DNA from 2 places in the Paenibacillus sp. FSL R5-0519 genome. Region 1 is predicted to be linked to the other one. Evidence: predicted binding sites of a transcription regulator. Region 1 holds the regulator's gene; the other holds the start of a gene.

The links. Region 1 encodes LexA, which represses DNA repair genes until DNA is damaged. Its sites were predicted from a motif close to CGAACATATGTTCG; they were not measured.
Region 2: a site for LexA is predicted at 1,887-1,900, ahead of MKY73_RS14050 (DNA polymerase IV). Genes of this name have one in related genera too.

What each region holds. Positions count from the first base shown of each region.
Region 1 is NZ_CP150234.1:2,667,450-2,670,877, forward strand. Features, by position in the region: gene MKY73_RS12300 (aldehyde dehydrogenase) at 443-1,744, shown strand; gene lexA (transcriptional repressor LexA) at 1,853-2,479, opposite strand; gene MKY73_RS12310 (LysM peptidoglycan-binding domain-containing protein) at 2,776-3,153, shown strand; gene MKY73_RS12315 (DUF896 domain-containing protein) at 3,248-3,428, shown strand, end outside.
Region 2 is NZ_CP150234.1:3,083,363-3,086,790, reverse strand. Features, by position in the region: gene lpdA (dihydrolipoyl dehydrogenase) at 1-67, opposite strand, end outside; gene MKY73_RS14065 (TetR/AcrR family transcriptional regulator) at 268-849, shown strand; gene MKY73_RS14060 (DUF4180 domain-containing protein) at 891-1,259, shown strand; gene MKY73_RS14055 (acetyltransferase) at 1,296-1,736, shown strand; gene MKY73_RS14050 (DNA polymerase IV) at 1,947-3,164, shown strand; gene MKY73_RS14045 (YolD-like family protein) at 3,161-3,428, shown strand, end outside.

The DNA of each region.
Region 1 (3,428 bases):
GTGTTTGTCTGTAACCAAGCTTACATATAACTAACAGATACATTCATTTACCGATAGATAATCGTAAAACCCTCTTCTCATCATTGAAAGAGGAGTTTTTTATAGGGTAACTGAACTCTCTATGAACTTTAACACTTCATGTTAGTAATAACGCAAAATCATTTTTCATTTATCTACTAACCTATGAAAAAGAAAATGAAATTAGAATTTTTTCTATATTGAATTAATCTGTCGGAAGCGAAAGATCTAAATCAAGCTCCGAAATTCTGATAGCCACGAAATAGAAAGAAATACTAACATTCACTCTTTTAGAATCCAAACCATCACTCAAATACATACAAATCAATGTTTCAATTGTATGTTGAAAGTTTCATATAGAAGAGGTATACTTTAAATAAATTTTGAGCAATTTAATTTTAAATGATTAATTGGAGATGTTGATATGGATCAGGCAAAACCATTGGTGACAGAACAACGTACATTTTTTTATACAGGACAAACTAAAAATATCGAGTATCGGATTAATGCACTTCAGCAGCTTAGAAAAGGAATTGAAAAGTATCAGCAACGGATACAAGATGCACTTCGGGCGGATCTGAACAAATCTGAGGCGGAAGCATACGGTTCCGAGATTCGCATTGTTCTGGGTGAATTGGATTTTGCATTAGAACATCTGGAGGAATGGGCTGCGCCAAAACAAGTCCCAACCAATTCGGCTATGCCGGATGGGGTGAGCACCATTTACCCTGAACCATATGGAGTGGCTCTTATTATTGCACCTTGGAATTACCCTTTCCAACTGGCCTTTGGTCCACTGATTGGAGCAATTGCAGCCGGTAACTGTGCAGTTATCAAGCCTTCTGAATTAACACCAGCCGTATCTCGTCTGACATATGATCTGGTTCAGGAGATCTTCCCCCAGGAGTATATTGCCGTTATGGAAGGGGAAGTTGAAGCCAGCACCGCATTGTTGAAAGAGAAGTTTGATTATATTTTCTTCACAGGTAGTACGGGTGTTGGTCGTATTGTGATGAAGGCAGCTGCGGAGCATCTGACTCCTGTAACTCTAGAGTTGGGTGGTAAAAGTCCTGCTATTGTCCATCGTGATGCAGATTTGAAGCTGGTGGCCCAGCGTATTGTTCGGGGTAAGTTCCTGAATGCAGGGCAAACTTGCGTTGCTCCGGATTACTTGCTTGTGCATGAACAAGCTCATGATGAATTGATTGATCTGATTGGCGCAGAGATCAAAGATAAATTTGGAGATGATGTGTTACAAAATGCTGATTTCCCGCATATTGTCAACGCGCGTAACTTTGATCGGTTGTCGAAATTCCTCACAGATGGCCAAACGCTGATAGGTGGACGTTCTGTGCGGGAGCAGTTGCTGATTGAGCCGACGGTACTTGGAGAGGTGAACTGGGAATCATCTGTTATGCAAGAAGAAATCTTCGGTCCGATTCTTCCAGTGTTTACGTACAGTGACTTGACCCCCATGCTGGATGAGATTGTCCGCCGGCCAAAACCATTGGCGCTTTATCTCTTCACACAGGATGAGCAACTGCAGGATCAGATTCTGAATCAAGTATCCTTCGGTGGGGGATGTATTAATGACACACTTTCTCATATGACATCACATTATCTCCCGTTTGGTGGTGTAGGAGAGAGTGGTATGGGCTCATATCACGGGCAACAGAGCTTTGATGTGTTCTCGCATCACAAGAGTGTTCTGAAACGCAGTGAATAATTAGCCGATAAAACAATATAAACATAAAAAGAGGTTGTCCTGTTCATCAGGGCAACCTCTTTTGGTATTTCAGTGTATTGCATCTAGTTATGTTACTCAGGTTAGATATTAATGAATATCTCGGAAAAGGCCAATGACTTTACCCAGAATACTAACGTGTTTCAAACGTAAAGGTTCGAAGGTCGCATTCTCCGGTTGAAGGCGAATATGATCTTTCTCTTTATAGAACGTTTTCACTGTAGCTTCATCGTCTTCAGTCATTGCCACTACGATATCACCGTTATCAGCAGTTTGCTGTTGACGGACAATAACGTAATCTCCGTTAACGATTCCTGCTTCCACCATACTATCTCCGACTACCGAAAGCATAAACACTTTCTGTTCACCTACATAATGTGTAGGAAGAGGGAAGTAGTCTTCAATGTTCTCGGTTGCAGTAATTGGAACCCCGGCTGTAACCTTACCAACGACAGGAATACGTGCAACGCTATGAGCAAATTGATGAGAATGCTCAGATTCTTCCTGGCTCAAAAGCTCAATGGCTCTTGGCTTGGTAGGGTCGCGTCGGATCAAACCTTTTTTCTCCAGGCGATCCAAATGTCCATGTACTGTTGAGCTGGAAGCCAGTCCAACAGCTTCACCAATTTCCCGTACGGAAGGAGGATACCCCTTCAACCGGACTTCATTTCGTATAAATTCCAGAATTGCCTGCTGCCTGCTGGATATCTTCGACATACCGTATCAACCCCATTTTAGTAACGTTTGGGAAAATTATAACATAGAACCTCCGTTCGTACAAACATAAGTTCTAAATAAAATGGCATATAATCAGTGTTTTTTAACTTATAGAACCGAATTTGTCCAAAAGTCAGAGCAAAATACTGCAAATGCTTCGCAGAAGGGTTTGAATTAAGATATTGCTCCTTCAAAAAATAAGCGAACAATTGTTCTAAAAATCTATTGAACAAAACAAGTGTTCGTGTTATATTGATTTTAACAGATAGGAACAAACGTTTGGAGGCGGGTATTTAATGAGATATTCAACTTATCAAAGTATTTATGAACCGATGAATTCGGAACTGGTTAAGTCTAACATAGGGAACTACAAGAAGGTTTTAGCGCGTTTCAAGATTTCTTCATGGATATTAAAGGTAGCCATCACTTCTTTGATTATATTTATTGGTTGCAGCACTGTATTAACGGTATTTGCTGGCAATGAGAATGATGTTCTCCCTGGAGGAAAGATAGCCGTTTCACAAGGGGAAACATTATGGAGTATTTCTTTGGAACATAAACCGACTAACATGGATACACGTATATATATAGAAGCAATTAAGAAAGTGAATCAACTTCAAGCGACTTCCATCCAAGTGGGACAAGTACTAACTCTACCTCAATTCGCAGAATAAAAGCACATCAATGAGAGTTAACGCGTGTCAGCTTGACAAGCAGCCTTTATCATGGCAAAGTTAGTATGACTTTGTATTTTTGGAGGGGACAAGCTTGGATATAGATAGTCTGGTAGCACGTATTAACGAATTGGCTCGTAAGCAAAAGTCCACTGGATTGTCGGAGGAAGAACTTGCTGAACGTGCCGAGCTAAGAGAGATTTATTTGAGTAATATTCGCAGCAATTTCAGACAACAACTGGATACCATTGAGATTGTTGATGATGAGAATGACA
Region 2 (3,428 bases), 420 kb from region 1:
AAGCAGCCACATAACCGCCAGGCCCTGATCCAATGACCAGCGTATCTACGACTTCTAATGAATTCATGATTGGTACCTCCAAATTTAAAATATGATGATCGTAATATATTATAGTCATCATATTTTAAGGGAGTCAATACTCCATTTGCAGTCACTCAACCTTTGCTGAAGATACGGATAGTATGAATTGACATTAAATAATATGATAACTATAATATTTTAAAACACACTCACAGATACAGACTTATATAAGGGGGAGAAGTAGGGATGCCTTATCCAAAAGGGCACAAGCTCAAAGTTCGGAACCATATTATTACCAGTGCGGCCAAAGCATTTCGAACCCATGGCGTGCGGAATATTAGTCTTCCACATATTATGAAAGGTGCTGGACTGACACATGGGGGATTTTACTCCCATTTTGAAAATAAAGATCAGCTTGTGATGGAGACCTGTCATTTCGCCATTAGTGATACCATTGCAATGCTGCAGAGCATTGCAGACAAAAACAAAAACGAAGATCAGACGCCGATTGAAGCCGTCATTGATTTTTATTTAAGTTCCCTGCATCGAGATCAGACGGAAGTCGGTTGTATCTTACCCGCTTTATCGGGAGAGATATCCCAATTATCGGAGGATATTCGACAAGCTTACACGCAGGAGTTGCAACGTTTTATCGCGTTTATTACAACTATAGCTGGGATCAATACAACTGATGGTTATGCATTGGTTAGCAGTATGGTGGGTACCGTTGCACTGGCACGGGCAGTTAGTGATGCGAAGTTCAGTGATGATCTGTTACAGGCAGGTCGTGTGCAGGCCAAACAAATGGTAAAGGTTGGCTCCAGGTAACAACGACATTGATGAAACAGAGGAATGAGGGAGAAGAAGACATGAATATCAGAAAAATAAACGAAAATGGAGTATCTATTGCTTACGTTACAAGTGATGAACAATTAATTACCGATGTTCAATCCGCTATCGATCTTATGGCTACGGTTCGATATGAGGCCGATTGTCACCGTATTATAGTTAACAAATCTGCTGTCAGTGAAGTGTTTTTTGATCTGAAAACACGGCTGGCAGGTGAAGTGTTGCAAAAATTCATCAATTACCATACCAAAATTGCGATCATCGGTGATTTTTCCGGTTATACCAGCAAAAGTCTTCGAGATTTTATCTATGAAAGCAACATGGGGAACGATATATTCTTCGTAACAGAGGAAGAACTGGCTATTGAAAAGCTAAGCAAGAAACAGTGATCCAAGTTAACTAAAGAAGAGACTGGAGAGATTTAGATGCATATCGTGCCATACCGGGAACAAGATCAGGAACGACTGATTCAGATTTGGGAGAGAGCTGTTCGAGCAACACATACATTTTTGGAGGAACAACACATTCAATTCTATCGGGATGTGGTAAGCAAAGTATTACAGGAACGGCAAGTCGAAGTGTGGGAAACTCTAGATAAAGAACATCAGCCTGTCGGTTTTATCGGGTTGCAAGATAACTTTATTGAGATGTTATTCGTCGATCCAAGTCAGCATGGACAGGGAGTTGGTCGTCTGCTGATCGAACATACCATCAAGATCAAAGGACGCCACCTAAAGGTGGATGTCAACGAACAGAATCCTGGAGCTGCACAATTCTATAGCAAAATGGGGTTTGTACAGATCGGACGCTCCGAATTCGATGGTTCTGGTAATCCGTTCCCGCTGTTGCATCTGGAAATTTCATAAAGGATAAGAATGTTCCCATTGAAGTCGCTAATTTAGCGACTTTTTTTTGCGGGTGTAACCTAGTATGATCTGAATCCTTCACTTGGTCCTATGCCAAATATAAATATTTACCTCTTGCATAAAGAACACATGTTCGGTTTATAATATATACAAACATACGTTCTTAAATGTACAGGAGTGATTTCAGTGTGGACTAAGCAGCGAACCATCATGCTCATTGATATGCAGAGTTTTTATGCTTCAGTCGAAAAGGCAAAAATGCCCCAATACAAAAATAGACCTCTCGCCGTTGCAGGCGATCCAGCAAGACGTTCTGGCATTATTCTTGCCGCTTGTCCATTAGCCAAAGCTAAGGGGGTATCTACCGCAGAACCACTCTGGCAGTCTCTTCAGAAGTGCCCTGAACTGATCATTGTCAGACCTCACATGCAAGAATATATTGAAGTTTCCACCCAAATTATGTCCATTATTGAGGAATTCACCGATCTGGTTGAGCCATACAGTATAGACGAATTATTTGCTGATGTTACAGGGTCTATGCATTTATTTGGTAATGATCCAATCGATCTGGCCAAACAAATTCAAGACAAAATCTATAACGAAACAGGGGTTTACGCCAGAGCGGGCATTGGCGAGAACAAAATTATCAGTAAATTATGCTGCGATATGATTGCCAAAAAAGCGGAGGGCGGCATTTTTCACTTAAAGAAAGAGGAGTTACATCTTCACATTGGAGATAAACCCATCCGCGATATGTGGGGGATTGGCTCAAGAATGGAAAAACATCTGTGGAAGATGGGCATCCGAACCATTAAAGACCTGGCGAATACGCCTCTCTCCAAATTAAGAAGCAAATGGGGTGTTAATGGAGAAGTCATCTGGAGGGTTGCCAATGGACTCGACAATTCGCCGGTAACGGTCAACACACACAATACACAAAAGGATATCGGAAACGGAATGACCCTGCCCAGAGATTTCACAGAAGCATGGGAGATTGAAGTGGTTATTCTCGATATCTGTACAGAAGTGTGCAGAAGAGCCCGTAAAAAGGGGCTGATGGGTAGTGTCATATCTGTGAGTGTATCGGGAGCAGATTTTGATCACCCAACGGGTTTTCACAGGCAGGTTAAACTGTCTGATCCTACAAACATAACCGTTGATGTGTGCAAAATAGCCAAACGCATATTCCATCAACATTGGGATGGGCAACCTGTGCGTCGTGTAGGCGTTTCCCTGTCTCAATTATCCAACGCGGATACATATCAACTATCTTTCTTCAATGATCAAGAGCAGAAACGAGCCATTGATCAGGTGATGGACAACATCAAGGATCGATATGGCGACATTGCCATTCTTCGAGCGAGCTCCATTACGGCTGCGGGCCAAGCGATCGATCGAGCATCTAAAATTGGGGGGCATTACAAATGAGCAAAAAACTGGAGGCCAATGGATTATGGGAATCGAGCCGCATGATGCTTCCACAACATAAAGAACGAATTATACAGCATCGTACTCAAATTCATGTTCAAGCGAAACCTCTGATTCATGAAGATGAGTGGGAGATTATTGCTCAACATATAGATATGTCCCTCAACTATACGTTGCAAGCCACCTTTGAAGTATTTCATGAGTCAGGCAATCGGTATATACACGGGATCGTCACTTCAGTCAGTGCCTTTGGAAAAAAAATAA